Regions from separate parts of the Serratia sp. TSA_7 genome, predicted to be linked through region 4. Evidence: predicted binding sites of a transcription regulator. Region 4 holds the regulator's gene; each other region holds the start of a gene.
What was found. The regulator CRP, encoded in region 4, controls carbon source genes, mostly activating them, when cyclic AMP is high. The targets are predictions, from matches to a motif close to ATGTGANNNNNNTCACAT.
Positions count from the first base shown of each region.

Region 1 (5,142 bases), on a different contig from region 4:
CGTGCCGTCGGGCAATTGCGCCAGCAAATCAAGCGAGCCGGAGGAGAAATAAAGCGCGCTCTGGCCTGAGCTGACCACGGCGCAGCGCTTGCCCTGTTCTGCCAACCCGATGGCGCAAGCCATGCCCGCCAAGCCGCCGCCAATCACCACCACGTCAAATCGCATCATCCGCCTCCTGTTTCTCCCGTGCGTCCAGCCCGCACAATCCCTGATAAACCCAACTGGTGAACTCGCTCTCGCGCAGCGCATCGCCCCAGGCGATCGGGCGTACGCCCTTCCAGCGTTCGTTGAGGAAATGCGACAACTGATCGATCGACTGCTGCGGGGTGACGACGTTAAAGCGCGTCAGCAACCCGGCGGCGCGACAGGCACACAGTTCACCCTGGCAGGTGCCCATGCCAACACGGGTGCGGCGACGGAGATCCACCAGATTATTGACGGTGAGAGAGTTCACCGCATAGCGCACCTCGCCGGCGGTAACCGCCTCGCATTCGCAGACCAGGCTGTTGTCCAGCCGATTACCGGCCGGCACCAGGCTGGCGCGATCGCCATGGCGATACACCGCCGAACCGCGAATACTGGCCGGCAACGCCACCACGCTGCGCACCGTTTCCTCCGCCGTCTGCCGGGAGCCGGGCAGCGGTTCCACCGCGGTAGTGCATGGGCTATCCAGCCCAAGCTTTTCACACACTTTATCGGTCGCCCACTGCGCCATCAGGCGATAGGTCATTAGCTTGCCGCCGGTGATGGTGATAAATCCCTCCAGCCCATCGCGGCTGGCGTGATCGAGCAGCACGATGCCGCGGCTGACGTTACGGCCGCTGGGATCGTCGTCACTGGCCACCAGCGGTCGCACCCCGGCATAGGCGCGCAAAATGCGGGTTTGCGCCAGTTCCGGCGCCAGCAGCGCACCTTCGCGGATCAGAATGTCCACTTCCTGCGGCGTCACCACCATGTTGTCGATCTGGTCGTAGTCGATGTGGGTGGAGGTGGTGCCAATCAGCGAGATGGTGTCGCCCGGCACCAAAATGTCGGCGTCTGCCGGTTTGCGGCAACGGTTGATTACCATGTTGTTGATGCGGTGGCCGAGGATCAGCAATGCGCCCTTGGCCGGGAACATGCGGATGCGCAGATCGGCGTATTCCGCAATCTGCTGGCCCCAGATGCCGGCAGCGTTGACCACCACCTCGGCGTGGATATCGTAGCGGCGCGCAGCTTGATGGTCGAAAACGCGCACGCCGGTCACGCGATCGCCCACGCGCAACAAACCGACCACCTGGTGATAGGTAAGGATCTGCGCGCCATGCTCACGGGCATCGAGCATATTGGCGGCGGTCAGACGGAACGGGTCGACGGTGCCATCCGGCACCCGCACGGCGCCGATCAGCGCCGGGTTAGCCGCCGGCTCCAGGCGCAACGCCAATTGCGGATCAATGGCTTCGGCGTTGATGCCGGCACCGTGACAGGCAGCAATAAACTGTTGTTGGTAGGCCAGCGAATCCTGCGGCAGGGTAATGAACAGCCCGTCGGTACGCTCGATGCAGTGATGCGCGATGCGCTTGAGGATGCGGTTCTCTTCTATGCACTCACGCGCCGACTCACCGTCGGTCACCGCATAACGCGCTCCGCTGTGCAGCAAGCCGTGGTTACGGCCGGTGGCGCCGGTGGCGATATCATGGCGCTCCAGCAGTATGCAACGCAGGCCACGCCGCGCGCAGTCACGGGCAATACCCGCTCCGGTCGCACCGCCACCAATGATTATCACATCCGTTTCGCTGTCCGGTGAATGGCTGCTCATTACGCTCCCTCAGGATCCGTGGTTATTATCCTATTGGGCCACAGTTACTGGGGTCTTTGTTTGATAAGGAACAATAACGAACTCAAAACGAAAATAAAATGTCCACAAAAAACCATGAATGTGATCAGAATCACGATTTTTGACCGTTTTTCTATTTCATATCGTTAACTAATCGCTCAAAATCCGCCTGAGTTTCATAAAAGTGTAACATTTGCGCCATTCATCACAGCGACACCAGGCTGTTTTGACTAGGATGACGCTCGTTATGGAACAAAAAAACACCACATTCGATATCCGCTCAATCATCAAATGAACGTAAAAAATCATATTGATGTGATAACTAAAAGCCATCGGAGGCACTCATGTTGAGTATTTTTAAGCCGGCAGCACACATTTCCCGTGTGCCGGTCGACAAAGTCGACCCGCTCTACCGTAAATTGCGCTGGCAAATTTTTATGGGGATTTTCTTCGGTTACGCCGCCTATTATTTGGTGCGTAAGAACTTCACCCTGGCCATGCCTTATTTGATCGATCAGGGCTTCAGCCGCGGCGACCTCGGTTTCGCGCTGTCGGGTATTTCCATCGCCTACGGTTTTTCCAAATTCATCATGGGGTCGGTTTCTGACCGCTCCAACCCACGCGTGTTCCTGCCCGCCGGCTTGATTCTGGCTGCCGCAGTGATGTTGTTCATGGGCTTCGTGCCCTGGGCGACATCGAGCATCGCGGTCATGTTCGTGTTGCTGTTCCTGTGCGGTTGGTTCCAGGGCATGGGCTGGCCGCCTTGTGGCCGCACCATGGTGCACTGGTGGTCGCAGAAAGAACGCGGCGGTATCGTTTCGGTCTGGAACTGCGCCCATAACGTGGGTGGCGGCCTGCCGCCGCTGTTGTTCCTGCTGGGGATGGCCTGGTTCAACGACTGGCACGCGGCGCTGTATATGCCGGCCTTCGGCGCTATTCTGGTGGCCCTGATCGCCTTTGCGCTGATGCGCGATACCCCGCAATCCTGCGGCCTGCCGCCGATCGAAGAATACAAAAACGATTACCCGGACGACTACAGCGAGAAAGCGGAAGAAGAGCTGACCGCCAAGCAGATCTTCATGCAGTATATTCTGCCGAACAAGCTGCTGTGGTACATCGCCGTGGCCAACGTGTTCGTTTACCTGCTGCGTTACGGCATTCTGGACTGGTCACCGACCTACCTGAAAGAAGTGAAGCATTTCGCGCTGGATAAGTCTTCCTGGGCCTACTTCCTGTACGAATACGCCGGTATCCCGGGCACCCTGCTGTGCGGCTGGATGTCGGACAAAGTGTTCAAAGGCAATCGCGGCGCCACCGGCGTGTTCTTTATGACGCTGGTGACCATCGCTACCGTCGTCTACTGGCTCAACCCGGTCGGCAATCCTGGCATCGACATGGCCTGCATGATCACCATCGGCTTCCTGATTTACGGCCCGGTGATGCTGATCGGCCTGCACGCGCTGGAACTGGCACCGAAGAAAGCGGCGGGAACTGCAGCGGGCTTCACCGGTCTGTTCGGCTACCTGGGCGGTTCCGTTGCGGCCAGCGCCATCGTCGGTTACACCGTGGACTACTTCGGTTGGGACGGCGGCTTTATGGTGATGATTGGCGGCAGTATCGGCGCGGTAGTGCTGCTGTTGCTGACCATGCTGAGCGAGAAAAAGCACCACGCGGAAATCGCAGCCAACAAACGCGGCTAAGCGTCATACAAATTTCGCATTATTTAAAGGCCGCGCTGCGGCCTTTTTATTACCCTGCACCTACAACATGGAGAATTACAGAATGCGGACTCACGTCAAAGCCCTGCTGACAGGGATCATCCTGGCCACCTCAATGGTCAGCGCCGCACAGGCGGCGGACAAGGTGGTGATCGCCCACCGTGGCGCCAGCGGCTATTTGCCGGAACACACGCTGCCGGCGAAGGCTATGGCCTACGCGCAGGGTGCGGACTTCCTCGAGCAGGATCTGGTGATGACCAAGGACAACGAGCTGGTGGTGCTGCATGACCATTACCTCGATCGCGTCACCGATGTGGCCGAACGCTTCCCGAGCCGGGCACGCAAAGACGGCCGTTATTACGCCATCGACTTTACCCTGGCGGAAATCAAATCGCTGAAGTTCACGGAAGGCTTTGAGATCGAAAACGGCAAAAAGGTACAGGGCTACCCTGGCCGCTTCCCGATGGGCAAATCGGACTTCCGCGTTCATACCTTCCAGGAAGAGATCGAGTTTGTGCAGGGGCTGAACCATTCGACCGGCAAAAACATCGGTATTTACCCGGAAATCAAAGCGCCGTGGTTCCACAAGCAGGAAGGCAAGGATATCTCCAGCAAAGTGCTGGCGGTGTTGAAGCAGTATGGTTATACCGGCAAGGGTGACAACGTTTATCTGCAATGCTTCGACGCCAATGAACTGAAACGGATTAAAACCGAGCTGGAACCGAAGATGGGCATGGATCTGAAGCTGATCCAACTGATCGCCTACAACAAGTGGCAGGAAACCTATGAGCAGAAAGCCGACGGCAAATGGGTGGAATACGACTATGACTGGATGTTCAAGCCGGGCGCGATGAAGCAGATTGCCCAGTACGCCGACGGTATCGGCCCGGACTACCACATGCTGGTGGAAGCGGAGAAATCCAAGCCGGGCCACGTGGTGCTGACCGATATGGTGAAAGAAGCCCATGCCAACAAGCTGGCGGTGCATCCGTTCACCATCCGCGCCGATGCGCTGCCAAACTACGTGACCGACGTGAATCAGCTGTATGACGTGATTTACAACCAGGCGGGCGTTGACGGCGTGTTCACCGACTTCCCCGACAAGGGCGTGCAGTTCCTGCAAAAGCAGGGCCAGCACAAGTAACCCGGACAAGGGCGCCGCAAGGCGCCCTGAATTTGATGACAAAGTTGTCTTTAAACCCGAGATACCCGGGCCTAGCGCACCGAGGGGCCATTATGGGACACATCCCTGTGTCCCACCCTGCGGGCCGACATGAAGTCGTTCCAATTTGCTCCAGGCAAATTGGTCGGCGGGCAAGCCGCTACGACCCCTTCGGCACGCTCTCCCTAATAACGGACTTTGTCAGCCGTCTGAAGGTATCCTGCTCATATCAACCCAGGAACATCTTGCGCAGGTAATGCGGCACTGCGTCGTCGGCATTGGAACCAATCACTTCCAGCTCCGGCAGCTTGTCTTTCAGGCGCTGGTGCGCGTCGCGCATAATGCAGCCCTTGCCGGCCATCGCCAGCATTTCCAGGTCATTCATGCCGTCACCGAAGGCGATGCACTCTTTCAGCGAATAGCCGATGATTTTGGCCACTTCTTCC
Region 1 is NZ_JBQZFU010000005.1:62,674-67,815, forward strand. It holds gene glpB (glycerol-3-phosphate dehydrogenase subunit GlpB) at 1-165, opposite strand, end outside; gene glpA (anaerobic glycerol-3-phosphate dehydrogenase subunit A) at 155-1,798, opposite strand; gene glpT (glycerol-3-phosphate transporter) at 2,161-3,516, shown strand; gene glpQ (glycerophosphodiester phosphodiesterase) at 3,599-4,678, shown strand; gene yigL (sugar/pyridoxal phosphate phosphatase YigL) at 4,926-5,142, opposite strand, start outside.
Region 1: the regulator CRP is predicted to act here: its motif matches at 1,917-1,934, upstream of glpT (glycerol-3-phosphate transporter).

Region 2 (5,142 bases), on a different contig from region 4:
AACAAGGCGTGGCTGACGCAGCCCAGCTTGATCCCCACCACCAATACCACCGGCAATTGCTCCTGGATCACCCACTCGGCGTAGGGACGCAGATCGTTCATCAGCACACGCCAACCGCCACTGCCCTCCACGACCACGGTGTCGGCTCTGGCGGACAAACTCTGCAACCCGCTGCTCATCACGCCGTAGTTGATATCCTCGGTGGCATGGGCGTGAAACACCTCATCCAGACAGGTGATGGGATTAATTTCCTCGTACGACAGCGGCAGGGTCGAAGACGCCTGTAAAACCAAAGCGTCTTTATTGCGAATGCCTTCGCTGGTTTCCTGACAACGCGCCGCGATCGGCTTATAGCCGGCTACCGAACGGCCCTGCGCGGCGAGCGCCTGCAGCAAGGCGCGGGAAACCACGGTTTTACCGACGTCGGTATCCGTGCCTGTTACAAATAAACGCTTTAACATGTTTTAATTGCCCCGAAATGCTCCATAAATCCAAATATCGCCGCAATAAGGCGAAGGAGACGAACGGGAAAATTTTAGGGGATGCTGAGCGTACGGGGCTTGAGGTAGCGCAATCTTTTGTCGTTAAACGATAAGTATTACTGATACTACCCTTGCAACAGTTGCACCAACAGCGAACCGTTGTACAAGGCTTCCTTCACCAGTGCGGCCCCGGGCATGGTGCCTTTGTTGAAGAACTGGGTAGATTCTACCTGTACATGGTCGCTGTAAGCCGGCAACGACTGCTGACGAATGCAAGAGGCGATGGCCGGATGCAGGATTTCTGCCGCACGATTCAGCGGTGAGCCGACCAGGATTTTTTCAGGGTTGAACAAGTTGACCATGATCGCCAGGATACGCCCCACGCTGTGGCCCACGCCGAGGATGATGTCTTTGGCCAGTTGATCGCCCGCCAGCGCAGCATCGCACAGGGATTCAGCCGTCAGCGGCGCGCCGTGCAGGCTGGAGCTCATGGAGGTCGCGAGACGCTGCTGGGCGATCTCCAGGATGTTTTCAATACTGGCGACGGTTTCCAGACAACCGTGGTTGCCGCAGTAACAGCGTTTTCCGTAAGGATCGACCTGCGTATGACCAATCTCTACCACGCTGTGGCTGCCGCCGTGCAGCACCCGCCCGCCGGTGATCACACCCGCCCCGACGTTGTGGTCGATCACCACCTGAATCACGTTCTGGCTGCCGCGCGAGGCGCCATACAGCGCTTCGGCCATGGTCCAGGCGCTGATATCGTGCTGCAGGTAGACCGGCAGCCCGGTGCGGGTTTCCAGCGCGGGCCCCAGCGGCATGTCCACGACATCGTAAAACGGCATACGGTGCACCACGCCGGAGGCCACATCAATCATGCCCGGCAGCGTAATGGCGATCGCCGTCAGCCGCTCAAGTTTGCTTTGATGGCGGATAAAAAATTGGTCAACTTCACTGAGAATGCGTTTTAGCAGCGGTTCAGGGTGTTCGGCATCCAGCGGCAACAGCTCTTCCACCACCAGTTTGCTGCTGAGATCGCGCAGCGCGAGCGTAATGGTGCCGCGGCTGATACGAGCGGAAAGGTAATGCCAGGCTTCGGTGTCCAGTACCAGCCCGACCGCCGGCCGCCCACGGCTGCCGACTTCCTGATATTCGTTTTCTTTAACCAGATGCGCTTCCAGCAGCTCACGCACGATTTTGGTGATGCTGGCGGGGGCGAGCTGCGCGCGTTTTGACAGTTCGATGCGCGAAATTGGGCCCAGTTGATCGATTAACCGATAAACTGCCCCTGCATTTGTTTGTTTGATTTGATCGATATGCCCAGGCTGCCCAACAGCAATCACAAACCTGCTCCTACTATTTTTCGCGCTTCTAAATAAAGACTAGAGGCTATGGTGGGGCTTTTGTAATACAGCGTCAACTATTTGATTCGTTATGTGATTTGCCGCACAAATTCGCCCCGCTTTCGCTGCGGATTGCGTTTTATTTGCGCAGCACTCCGTCACGGCAGCAGCAGTGCCATCAGCGATTTGGCCGCGGCGGTCAGCGCCCTTTGGCGGTGATGCACCAACCAGACTTCGGTCATCGCCTCCGGTTCCGCCAGCGGCAGGTATTTCACCCCATCGACTTTCACCCGGCCAAAAGACGCCGGCAAAATAGAAATACCCAGCCCGGAAGACACCAGGCCGATGATGGTCATCGCTTCACCGACTTCCTGGGTAATATAAGGCGTGATCCCCGCTTTGGCCAACAGCGACAGGATTTCGTCATGCAGCGCCGTACCTACCTCTCGCGAGAAAAACACAAAGGGTTCTTCCGCCAGATGCTGGAAACGCAAGGTGCCGGGCGCAACATGGGTCAGCGGATGCCCTTCCGGCACCACCGCGACCAGTGGCTCGCACAGCAACAGTTGATGCTTCAGCACTTCCGGCAAGCGCGTATTGCGCATCACGCCCAGATCCAACTCGCCGTTGAGCAGCGGTTCGATCTGTTGCTTGGTGTTCACTTCACGCATTTTTATATGCACGTGCGGGTGCTGTTGGCGGTAAGCTCGCAAACTGCGCGATACCACGCTGATAAACGGCGCCGAAGAGGTGAAACCAATGGTCAACTCGCCCAGTTCCCCACGCTCCAGTCGCGCGGCCTTCTCCGCCGCACGGCTGACCTGATCGAGCACCTGATAAGCCTCTTTCAGGAACATTTCTCCCGCCTGCGTCAGGCTGACATTGCGGTTGTTGCGCGCCAACAAACGCGCGCCGACCATTTCCTCCAACGCCTGGATTTGCTGGCTGAGCGGCGGTTGCGAAATGCGCAGACGTTCCGCCGCACGACCGAAATGCAGCTCTTCCGCCACGGCGACAAAATAGCGCAGGTGTCTCAGTTCGATATTCATACTTTAAACGTCTTAATTTGAATTATTAATATATTAGACAAAAAACTGAGCTCTCCCTATCATTTTGTTAACCCATGATGTGCTGATTTAAATCTCCCGACGTTCGGTAAGGAAAGACTGTGACAACCCCTGTGCGTTCTGCGGCTAGTATGCCGTCGACGCTGGCCGCCAACGACGAGGCGGCTGCTGCGCCAAAAGCCAAACGCTCCACCCTGAATAAACTCCCTTATATCGAACGCGGAACGCCGCAGTTTATGCGCGTTACCCTGGCGCTGTTTTCCGCCGGGTTGGCTACTTTCGCCCTGCTGTACTGCGTGCAGCCGATCCTGCCGGTTCTGTCGCAAGACTTTGGCATCTCGCCGGCGGGAAGCAGCCTGTCGCTGTCGGCGTCCACCGGCCTGCTGGCACTCGGCCTGATGTTTACCGGCCCGCTGTCCGATGCCATCGGCCGTAAATCGGTGATGGTGGTGGCGCTGTTGCTGGCGGCAATATGCACCCTGATTTGCGCCTTTATGACCAGTTGGCACGGTATTTTGCTGATGCGCGCGCTGATTGGGCTGTCGCTGAGCGGCGTGGCCGCCGTTGGCATGACTTACCTCAGCGAAGAAATCCACCCCAGCTTTGTCGCCTTTTCGATGGGGCTTTACATCAGCGGTAACTCCATCGGCGGCATGAGCGGCCGCCTGGTAACCGGGGTGCTGACCGATTTCTTCTCCTGGCGCGTGTCGCTGGCGGTGATCGGGTTGTTCGCGCTGGCCGCAGCCTGCATGTTCTGGCGTATTCTGCCCGCCTCTACGCATTTTCGCGCCAGTTCGCTGCGCCCGCGTACCCTGCTGATTAACTTCAGGCTGCATTGGCACGACAAGGGCCTGCCGCTGCTGTTTGCCGAAGGTTTTCTGCTGATGGGCAGCTTTGTCACCCTGTTCAACTACATTGGCTACCGCCTGCTGTCCGATCCTTATCACCTCAGCCAGGCGATTGTCGGCCTGTTGTCGGTGGTGTATCTGACCGGCTCTTACAGCTCACCGAAAGCTGGCGCAATGACGTCTCGTTTCGGCCGTGGCCCGGTTCTGCTGGCTTCGATCCTGATTATGCTGATCGGTATCCTGATTACCGCACTGGCACCGGTAGCGGTTATTTTTATCGGCATGATGCTGTTTACCGCCGGTTTCTTTGCCGCTCATTCGGTTGCCAGCAGTTGGATCGGCCGTCGGGCGCGGCGCGCCAAAGGCCAGGCGTCTTCTCTTTATCTGTTCTGCTATTACGTCGGTTCCAGCGTCGCCGGTACGCTCGGCGGCGTGTTCTGGCACAGTTTCGGCTGGAGCGGTGTGGTGGCGTTTATCAGCGTGATGCTGCTGCTGGCTCTGCTGGTAGTGCACTATCTGAAGAAACTGCCGGAAGCGGCGCGCGTCTGACCCCTCTCCTTGCCGCCTGCCTGTACGCAGAAGCAGGCGGCAACCTTAATTCCCCTGCCAGGCTGGACCACTGGGGGCCTGCTGTTATCGCTGTGGCCGAGGTTGCCCTTTCGTTTGCCGTTCTCTTATTGTATGTTGTAACTAAAATACGAGGTGAATGATGGATAAATACGGTCTAATCGGCAGAATGAATGCGTGTTTCACCGAGCTGGAGCAGGCTCTGGCCGCGCTCCACCAGCAGATCCTCCCGCTGCGACTGCTGGCGGCACGGGTGTTCAGCCTGCCGGAAATCGAGAAAGGCAAAGAGCACGCGGCGGTGGAGCAAATCGCCGTCGAGCAGCATGTCGGCCAGGCGGCGCGCGACCTCGCACTGGAACACTACCAGCGGCTGTTTATCCATCACAATAAACACAATGTCAGCAGCAAGGCGGCGGTACGCTTGCCCGGCGTGATCTGTCTGGCCGTGGAATTGCCGCAATACCAGGCATTGCAGGCGCAGATCGCCCTGATTAATCGGCTGAAGGCCGAACTGGAGCAGATTATCACCGTCGAGTCGGGCCTGGCGCCGGAGCAGCGGTTTGATTTCGTCCACACTCACCTGCATGGCCTGATCACCCTCAGCGCCTATCGCGCCATCACCGCCCTGAGCAATCCTGATTCGGTCCGCTTCGGCTGGGCCAATAAACACATTATCAAAAACGTGAAACGCGACGATATCTTGGCTCAGTTGGAAAAGAGCCTGAAGGCCGGGCGCGCCGTGCCGCCACATAATCGCGAGCAGTGGGCCGAATTGGTTAGCCGAGAGATCGATGACGTCAGCCGCCTGCCGCAACAGGCGGTGCTGAAAATCAAA
Region 2 is NZ_JBQZFU010000001.1:913,674-918,815, reverse strand. It holds gene bioD (dethiobiotin synthase) at 1-461, opposite strand, end outside; gene mlc (sugar metabolism global transcriptional regulator Mlc) at 608-1,825, opposite strand; gene ACUTQW_RS04505 (LysR family transcriptional regulator) at 1,984-2,874, opposite strand; gene ACUTQW_RS04500 (MFS transporter) at 3,024-4,289, shown strand; gene tus (DNA replication terminus site-binding protein) at 4,450-5,142, shown strand, end outside.
Region 2: the regulator CRP is predicted to act here: its motif matches at 1,917-1,934, upstream of mlc (sugar metabolism global transcriptional regulator Mlc).

Region 3 (5,142 bases), on a different contig from region 4:
TGCGGATTCGGTGCAGTACTTCCAGTGGCGCAAAAGCCGCGGTTCGGTGGAGAAATTCCACGGCGCGGTGATTGACCATTCCGGGCGGCTGGACACCCGCGTCGGCAAGGAAGTGAGCGAACTGGGCCGATTGCTGGCCGCCATGGCACCGGTCGCCGGTAGCCGGGTCGAGGCGCAGGTGGCGATTATCTTCGACTGGGAAAGCCGCTGGGCGATGGATGATGCCCAAGGGCCGCGCAACGCCGGGCTGCATTACGAGCAGACGGTGGTGGATCATTATCGTCCGTTTTGGGAACAGGGCATTGCGGTGGATATCATCAACGCCGATTGCGATCTTTCCGGCTACAAGCTGGTGATTGCGCCAATGCTGTATATGGTGCGCGAAGGCTTTGCCGCGCGGGCAGAAGCCTTTGTCCGGCAGGGGGGAGAGTTTGTCGCCAGCTACTGGAGCGGCATCGTCAATGAAAGCGATCTGTGCCATCTGGGCGGTTTCCCGGGGCCACTGCGGCCGTTGCTGGGGATCTGGGCAGAGGAGATCGACAGCCTGACGGATGACGAAACCAACAGCATTCGCGGTGTGCCGGGCAACGAGCTGGGCTTGCAGGGCAGCTATCAGGCGCGCCACCTGTGCGAGTTGATCAACCTGGAAGGCGCCAGCGCGCAGGCGGTCTACGGCGGTGATTTCTATGCCGGCCGCCCGGCGTTGACGGTCAACCGCTTTGGCGACGGTAAGGCGTGGTACGTCGCTTCGCGCAACGATGCCTCTTTCCAGCGCGATTTCTTTATGGCGATAGCGCAAGAGCTGGCGTTGCCGCGCGCGCTGGACACCCTATTACCGCCGGGCGTGACCGCACAGCGGCGCACCGACGGCGAGTCCGAGTTTATTATCGTGCAAAACTACAGCGACAAGGCAAAAACCGTCGAGTTGCCGGCGGTGTATGTCGATATGTCGGATGCGGGTACCTTGCAGGGCGAAATGGCTCTGGCACCCTGGGGCTGCCGCATATTGACCCGCAAGTTGGCATAGTTTCTTCCCCTTGCGCCCGTTCAGTCGAACGGGCGTTTTTTTACGCCTGTATCTTATGAGGAAATAACCATGGTCAGTTTGAAAGCCTTTACGCATTATTTCTCGCACCCGAAATTGCCGGTGGAAGATAATAGCGTCGATATGTCTTTTTTAGAAACGCTGATGCAGCATCTGGGCGGCCGAGAAAATATCCGGCATGTCGATGCCTGTATTACCCGCTTGCGCGTGACGGTGACGGATTTAGCCAAAGTCGATACGGAAGGCTTGCAACAGTCGGGCGCGTTGGGGGTGATTATTATTGGTCAGGAGGTTCACGCGATATTTGGCAAGCAATCAGATAATTTGCGTAAATTATTGGCGGAGCGGTTTTCGGTTAATCATCAGGAATAAAAAATAATTGGTAACCACCCTTGGGTGGTTACCAATGGACGACAGCAACCGGAGAGCGTCGTCAAAGACACAGGAGATAATGATGAGAGAATTAAGGTACTGCCAATAAACCAGGAGCCGTTATTTACCCTGGGGCATGCCTGTTACCACCATGCTTCGACCTGCACGCCAAAGTTCCAGGTATTGCTGGCGGTGCCGTCCTTGAATGAATTGCCTTGCTCCGAATCATTGAGATAGGAGGCATATACGCGCAATTCAGGGCGGGACATGAATTCCGGCCCATCCGCCAACCCCAGCGCCAGCGTGTACTTCTCGCCGCCTTGCTTGTAGTGGCTGCCGTCTTTGTGGTCATCTTTCTGGTAGAAAGCGCCGGCTTCGCCAATGCCGCGCACGTACTGCGTGAACTGGTACTGCGCCCGGCCCACCAGAGAGATCAGGTTACTTTTGTCGATCGCATCGCTGAGGTCGTTGGCCGAACCCCAGGTCAACACGTGGTTGAGGGAGAACTTATCGGTAATCGGGATCAGCCCGGTATTGATCACCCGATAACCGGTGGCATCGCGGGTATCGTTCCAGACGTCATACCAACCGCCGCCCTGGGACACCATGTTCTGCGCCAGACCTTTGGTGGCGTACTGCAACACCATTTTGTTATAGCCGCCCAGCATGTCCTGACTGATCTCGCCGGTCAGCATCACGCCGTTTTCCGCGTCATACAGGCCGCCGTACTCTTTTTGCTTGTTGGTCGGGTTCGGCATCGCATAGTCGATACCAAACTCGGTCCAGGCGCCGGTCCACGGCTTCCAGCCGGCATAACGCAGGTCGATATAGTTGATGTTGAGGTCGTTATCGTTGTCGACACGGTAGTCCACGTCGTTGCCGTCACCGCGGATCCAGGCGACGGAGATGGCACCCGGCCCGAAGGAGAGGTTTTCCACGCCGGCGCCGGCGCCTGATATGTTCCAGTATTTGGTATCTATGATGTGCAGGTCATGGCGCTGATAGTAGCGCTTGCCGCCCCAAATCACCGCGTTCGGGTCGCCCGGGATCAGCCCCTTGATTTGCAGATTAAGCTGACGCAACCCGAATTCGGCGTCATCCCCCAGCGTGGTTTCGCTGTCGTTGGAGCCGTCCGATACCATGCTGACCATAGTGTCGAGATAGAAGCTGACGTCGTTCTTTTTGTAGACTTCACTGCCCAGTTCGATTTCACCGTAGGTATCGGATTCGTTGCCCAGGCGGCCAATTTTGTTTTTCTGCCATTCTTCTAATCCACCATCCTGAGAAACGCCGACCCCGGAACGCAGGTAGCCATGGAAATCGATCCCAGGGGTCTCGACGGCAAAGGCGACCGGTGAGGAAAGCGCCATCGCCAAAGCGACAGACAATGTGCGTAGTCTTGTTTTCATGTATGCCTCATTATGTTTTTTGTATTACGTTCACATCCACACGGCAATAGAATGGCTAATCATGACAACAAACAATCGCGTTGTTGATTTATTGTGATTTAGTGCAAATAAAACAGCAGGATTTGTAACGGTTAGTGAGAGAGATCACTAAGGCGTGATATGTGAACGAATAACTTTTTTGGAAATTTGATGGATGTGATCGGGGTAACTATGCGGTGAGGGGGGGGCCTGTTACAATCAGTCCAGAGCAATCACAGGGAACGGATTATGAAGTCGAAAAGCACCACGTTAGAGGATGTTGCCCGTCATGCCGGCGTGTCTTACCAGACGGTTTCACGCGTGTTGAACAAGTCAGCCAATGTCTCTGAAACCACGCGCCGCAAGGTTGAACAATCTATTGAGCTCCTCAGGTATGTACCCAATCGCCTGGCGCAGCAGTTGGTGGGCAAACAGAGCCGAACGTTGGGGCTGGTCACCGTCTCCCTGGCTCTGCATGCGCCTTCGCAAGTGGCGGCGGCGGTAAAACGTTACGCCAATGCGGAAGGCTATCAGGTGCTGATTTCAATGATTGATGAGAACGTCAATCATGGCATTCAGGACTCGATCAACGATCTCAAGTCGCAGCGGGTAGAAAAGGTCATCATCAACGTACCGCTGGAGACGGCGGTGGCGGAAAAAATCGCCGCGGACAACGATGACATTACCTGCCTGTTCCTCGACGTTGACCCTTACAGTTCAGTGTTTAACGTTTCTTTCAACCCGGCGGACGGCACCCGCGCCAGCGTCAAATACCTTTACGAGCTGGGGCACCGCGACTTTGCCTTGCTGGCTGGGCCGCAATACTCCATTTCGGCCAATTTGCGGCTGAAGAACTGGCAGGATGCGCTGCAGGATTATGGCCTGACGCCGGTCACGGTGCTGCACGGCAACTGGGACGCGCAAAGCGGTTACGCCGGCGCATTGCAGATGCTGCGCGAGACCCCGCATTTCTCGGCGGTGTTGGTGGGGAATGACCAAATGGCGCTCGGGCTGCTAAGCGCCTTCCATCAGAACCAGCTGCCGATACCGGGGCAAAAGTCGGTGATTGGCTATGACGATGCTTACGAAAGCGCCTTCTTCTATCCGGCGCTGACCACCGTCTCGCTGGATCTGGATTTGCAGGGCAAGGAAGCGGTCAGGAAGGTGCTCAACACCAGCGAGAGCGAGCTGTCGCGTGCGTCATCGATTCTGTCGGCAAAGTTGGTGATCCGCAATTCCACCGGGCCGCGCGAGCATAATGACAAGGATTTGAAGCAGATTGCCGAACAGCTGCGCCTGTTGGCGCAACGCCTGGATCAGTGATCGCGCTCCGGCGCTGTTCGACATCGGTATTGTCAGGCTCCGGCGTTTGCGTCCCAAACCGCCAGCAAGGCCGTGACGGCGCTATCGAGCACCGAGTGACTGACGCCGTCGCGTGCCAACGTCGAAACGCCCAGCAGGAAGCTGTCGAACAACGCGGCGATGGCGGCAGCGTCGGTATCCCTGGCCAGTTCGCCGCCGGCAATGCCTCTTTTGACGCAGTGAATAAAACCGTTCAGCGTACGCCGGCGCGAATCGGCAAGCGGTTTCAGGACCGCTGAATGCTCCTCAGCACCGCCTGACATTACGCCCAATGCGACCATGCACCCCTTGGGGTGTTGATCCTCACACTGCATCTTCACCGAGCGGCGCAGCGAGGTTTCAATCGCTTCTCTGGGGGGCAGGGAGTCATCCCAGAGCGCATCATTGACCCGCCCATAGCTGTTGAGATAGCAGGCTACCGCTTCTCTGAACAGCGCTTCTTTCGAACCAAAGGCGGCATAAAAACTGGGCGCGGTAATGCCGCCGCCAATGTTCGCCTTAAGCTGAGCCAGAGAAGTGGCTTCATACCCGTGCTGCCAAAACAGATACAACGCCTGCTGAATGGCCTCGTCGCGGTCGAACCGGCGAGGACGGCCCATTTGTGCCATGGTCGTCTCCATGTTTATAAGTTATATACTGATCGGTATAAATATCATTGACACTCAGATGATACCCCCTTAGCATTATTATACCACTCGATACATAAATCAATTCAAGTGACGTAGCGACCGAGATGCAGCCGACTAAAACTGGCGCAGATCGCTGTCGCCCATATTTATACCGATCGATATATAAATGGATGAACTGTGAGCCAAACAAATATCAACTGCAGTAATGCCGGGGTGATGCCCGAAGAGGCACCACGTTTGCCGATAGCCGCCTTGCTGGCACTGGCCATGACGGGGTTTATTTGTATTGCTACCGAAACCCTTCCCG
Region 3 is NZ_JBQZFU010000001.1:1,049,240-1,054,381, forward strand. It holds gene ACUTQW_RS05090 (beta-galactosidase) at 1-1,027, shown strand, start outside; gene ACUTQW_RS05095 (glucose PTS transporter subunit EIIB) at 1,097-1,417, shown strand; gene ACUTQW_RS05100 (maltoporin) at 1,561-2,826, opposite strand; gene ACUTQW_RS05105 (LacI family DNA-binding transcriptional regulator) at 3,094-4,167, shown strand; gene ACUTQW_RS05110 (TetR/AcrR family transcriptional regulator) at 4,200-4,814, opposite strand; gene ACUTQW_RS05115 (MFS transporter) at 5,013-5,142, shown strand, end outside.
Region 3: the regulator CRP is predicted to act here: its motif matches at 2,918-2,935, upstream of ACUTQW_RS05100 (maltoporin).

Region 4 (5,142 bases):
AGTGGCTGCCGGTTCTATGACTGACGGAAAAAATCAGGTAACAATGAACCATTGCAAACCCGCGCGCGGAATTTTGCCCTTGGCGAAAAGGGCGTCAAACAGACCAATAACCCTACTCTGACGCCGGCGCATTTAACACGGAGTGACAACCACCATGTCCGCCAAACATCCCGTTATCGCAGTGACCGGCTCCAGCGGCGCCGGCACCACCACCACCAGCGTGGCGTTCCGCAAGATATTCCAGCAGTTGAACATCCGTGCGGCGGAGCTGGAAGGCGACAGCTTCCACCGCTATACCCGGCCGGAAATGGACGCGGCGATCCGCAAAGCGCGCGATCTGGGTCGTCATATCAGCTATTTCGGGCCTGAGGCCAACGACTTCGGTCTGCTGCAACAGAGCTTTATCGAGTACGGCAAGAACGGCACCGGACGGTCACGCAAGTACCTTCATACCTACGACGAAGCGGTGCCCTATAACCAGGTCCCCGGCACCTTTACGCCTTGGGAAGCGCTGCCGGCGCCGACCGACGTGCTGTTCTATGAAGGGTTGCATGGCGGCGTGGTTACCGAACATACCGACGTGGCCAAACATGTCGATCTGCTGGTCGGCGTGGTACCGATCGTTAACCTGGAGTGGATCCAAAAACTGATCCGCGATACCGGCGAGCGCGGGCATTCACGTGAAGCGGTGATGGATTCGGTGGTGCGTTCGATGGAGGATTATATCAACTACATCACGCCGCAGTTCTCGCGCACCCACATCAACTTCCAGCGCGTGCCGACGGTGGATACCTCCAACCCGTTCGCCGCCAAAGCCATCCCTTCACTGGATGAAAGCTTCGTGGTGATTCACTTCCGCGGGCTGGATCAGATCGATTTCCCTTACCTGCTGGCGATGCTGCAAGGCTCTTTTATCTCGCACATCAATACGCTGGTGGTGCCGGGCGGCAAAATGGGGCTGGCGATGGAGCTGATCATGGCGCCGCTGGTGCAGCAACTGCTGGAAGGCAAAAAAATCGGGTAATGGGTCGGAGCGCGGCAGTTGGCCGCGCCCCTTTATTCTTACGCGTTACGCTACGTCGCGGATTTCAAAGCTGTGAGTCACGCTGGCAGCCTTGTTCAGCATCAACGACACCGAGCAGTATTTCTCGGCGGAGAGGTTCACCGCACGTTCAACGATATTGTCGGTCAGATCTTTGCCGGTCACGATAAAATGCAGGTTGATATGGGTAAAGACGCGCGGCACTTCTTCACGCCGTTCGGAGGTCAATTTCACCTCGCAATCACGCACGTCATTACGCCCTTTTTTCAGGATCGACACCACGTCGATAGCGCTGCATCCCCCCACCGACATCAGCACCATTTCCATCGGGCTGGGGGCTTTATCGCCGGCGTTGCCGTCCATCAACACCTGATGGCCAGACGCGGATTCCCCCAGAAACGTCAACCCTTCCACCCACTTAACTCTTGCCTGCATATTGGTCACTCCGATTAATTTCTTAAAATCAGAGTACGCTTTCGCATAGAAACTGGCAACGGAACCTGATGCTGGTCATGTGCGAGCAAGACAACACGAGACACCCGCCTCACTCTGTGCTACAAACAGAGCCGCAATAAATCTTTCCGGGACACTGATTTCAGGGAAACTCCCAGAGAAAGGCTCCTTTACCGGTATGTTAATAGAATGTAGCTTGCAGCTCTCCCGGCAAGTTAATATGCTAGAGCGACAGCGTATATTTATGACACGCCTCAAAACCTGCTGCCAGCCACCCTTAAAACAACGGCGACAGCACGTTTTACAGGGAACTCTGACCCCTGTGACACAAGGCAGCGATAACAACAGAGGATAACAGCGAATGGTTCTCGGCAAACCGCAAACAGACCCTACACTCGAATGGTTCCTGTCTCATTGCCATATCCACAAATATCCATCCAAAAGTACGCTGATTCACCAAGGTGAAAAAGCCGAAACGCTTTACTACATCGTAAAAGGCTCCGTCGCGGTGCTGATTAAAGATGAAGAGGGTAAAGAGATGATCCTGTCCTACCTTAACCAGGGGGATTTCATCGGCGAGCTTGGATTGTTTGAAGAAGGCCAGGAGCGTAGCGCCTGGGTCAGGGCGAAAACCGCCTGTGAAGTGGCTGAGATTTCTTACAAGAAATTCCGCCAACTGATTCAGGTCAACCCGGATATCCTGATGCGCCTGTCAGCGCAGATGGCAAGCCGCCTGCAAGTGACCTCAGAAAAAGTGGGTAACCTCGCCTTCCTGGACGTTACCGGTCGCATCGCGCAAACGCTGCTGAACCTGGCGAAACAGCCCGATGCCATGACCCACCCAGACGGCATGCAGATCAAAATCACCCGCCAGGAAATTGGTCAGATCGTCGGTTGTTCACGTGAAACCGTCGGCCGCATTCTGAAAATGCTGGAGGATCAAAACCTGATCTCCGCCCACGGCAAAACCATTGTCGTTTACGGCACACGTTAATCACTGAAAAAACGGCGCGATGATTCGCGCCGTTTTTTTATGCCCCGACCGATCATGTGGCGTCGACTGATTTACCACCCGGAAGTCAATTACGCACTGCGGCAAACGCTGGTGCTGTGTCTGCCGGTGCTCTTTGGCCTGCTGATCGGCCACCTGCAACTCGGCCTGCTGTTTTCCCTGGTTCCCGCCTGCTGTAACATCGCCGGGCTGGACACGCCCCACAAACGTTTTTTCAAACGCCTGATCGTCGGCGGCTCACTGTTTGCACTCAGCAGCCTGTTGCTGCAGCAGGCGTTGTTGTGGCAATTGCCGCTGCCGGCGTTGATGCTCGGCCTGGCTCTGCTGCTCGGCGTCAGCGGCGAGATCAGCCCGTTACATGCCCGCCTGCTCCCCGCCGCGTTGATCGCCGCCATCTTTTCACTCAGCATGGCCGGCACGGTGCCGCTGTGGTACGCCCCCTTACTGTATGTGGTGGGTACCGCCTGGTACGGCCTGTTCACCTGGTTCTGGTTCAAGCTGTGGAAAGAACAGCCGATGCGCGAATCGTTGAGCCAGCTTTATCTGGAACTGGCGGACTACTTCGAAGCCAAGTATTCCCTGTTAACCCAACATACCGATCCGCAAACCGCGTTACCGCCACTGCTGGTGCGCCAGCAAAAAGTGATGGACCTGATCAGCCTGCTGTATCAGCAGCTCAACTTTTTGCCGCACGCCAATAATCTCGAGCAAAAACGCCTGCAGCGAACCTTTCAGGTCGCGCTGGATTTACAAGAACACATTACCGTCAGCCTGCACCTGCCGGAAGAAGTGCAAAAACTGGTGGAGCAGAGCCAGGCCGAAGCGATTATCCGCCGCAATGCGCAGGTGATTGCCGGCCGGCTGCGCACGGTGGCGCACGATATTCTCTATCATCAATACTCTCAGCGCTTCAGCATGGTCAACGAGCTGGCGGCACTGGAAAAAGTGGCCGCACAGCACCCCGACAATCCGGTGGGCCAATTCTGTTACTACCACTTCAGCCGTATCGCTCGCCTGCTGCGCACCCAGCATCCGTTATACCGTCGCGACCTGATGGCCAATCAAAACCGCCTGCCGTTCTGGCCGGCGCTGTTCAGCTACCTGTCGTTCAAATCCAACGCCCTGCGCAATGCGGCACGGTTAGGAGTGATGTTGGCGGCAGGCAGCAGCCTGGGGATGATTTTCAATCTGCCAAAACCTTATTGGATCCTGCTGACCGTCATGCTGGTGAGCCAGAACGGCTACAACGCCACCCGGGTTCGCATCCAGCACCGTGCGCTCGGCACGTTGGCCGGGCTGGTGATCGCCGCCGGGTTGCTGCAGTTGCAAATGCCCGAGGGCGCGACCCTGAGCGTGATGCTGGTCATTACGCTGGCGGCCTATCTGGTTTCGCGTAAAAACTACGGGCTGGCGGTGATTGGCTTTACGGTGACGGCGGTCTATACCCTGCAACTGCTGGCGCTGAACGGCACACATTTCCTGATCCCTCGCCTTATAGACACCCTGATCGGCTGCGTATTGGTGTTCGGTGGCACCATCTGGCTGTGGCCACAGTGGCAAAGCGGCCTGCTGCGCAAGAACGCCCATCAGGCGCTGGAGAAAGATCAACAGGCACTGCGCCTGCTGCTGGAAGAGCAGGAACCCGATCCCAGCGCGTTGGCCTATGCGCGCATGCAGGTGAACCAAGCGCACAACGCGCTGTTCACCTCATTGAATCAGGCAATGCAGGAGCCGGGGTTTGAATCCAGCTATCTGGCGGATATGCGCCTGTGGGTAACGCACAGTCAGTTTATTGTCGAACACCTGAACGCGATGACCATTCTGGCGCGCGAGCACTATATGCTGACGCCCAAGCTGGCGCAGGAGTATCTGCAAACCTGCGAGATAGCGCTGCAAAGCTGCCAGCAGCGGCTGGAGTATGACGGGCCAAGCAGCGGCAACAGCATCATGCAGCCACCGGATTTGCACCCGGAAATGCCGGTTACCGAAATGGAGCGCCACCTGCGCCGCATTCTGTCCCACCTGAGCGTCATGCACACCATTTCGTCGCTGGCCTGGCGCCAGCGCCCGCATCACGGCATCTGGCTGAAACGTAAACTGCGCGATCAATAAGGGCGTCCTGCGGCGCCCCTTGTCATCCCGAGATAAGATTAAGCGTTAATCACGTCCTGCACCGCCAGCTCAAACAGCGCCATGCCATCGTCGATGTCTTTCAGCTCCACAACCAGAGAAGGCGCAAAGCGGATCACATTAGGGCCGGCGTTGAGGATCATCAGCCCACGCGCGGCGGCGGCGGTGAGGAAATCACGCGCCTTACCCTGATACTGTGGAGTCAGTTCTGCGCCAATCAGCAGGCCCATACCGCGAATGTCGCTGAAAATACCGTATTTCTCGCCGATATTCCGCAAAGCCTGCACGTACAGATGATGACGTTGTTCGATGCCATTCAGCACTTCCGAGGTATTGATCACGTCCAGCGCCGCTTCCGCCACCGCACAGGCCAGCGGATTACCGCCGTAAGTGGTGCCATGCGTGCCCACCTGCATCACCGAGGCAATTTCTTCGGTGGTCAACATGGCGCTGACCGGGAAACCGCCGCCCAGCGCTTTGGCGGTGGTGAGAATATCCGGCGTCA
Region 4 is NZ_JBQZFU010000008.1:47,293-52,434, forward strand. It holds gene ACUTQW_RS20605 (YheU family protein) at 1-2, shown strand, start outside; gene ACUTQW_RS20610 (phosphoribulokinase) at 155-1,024, shown strand; gene ACUTQW_RS20615 (OsmC family protein) at 1,070-1,477, opposite strand; gene crp (cAMP-activated global transcriptional regulator CRP) at 1,857-2,489, shown strand; gene ACUTQW_RS20625 (YccS/YhfK family putative transporter) at 2,544-4,619, shown strand; gene argD (bifunctional acetylornithine/succinyldiaminopimelate transaminase) at 4,658-5,142, opposite strand, start outside.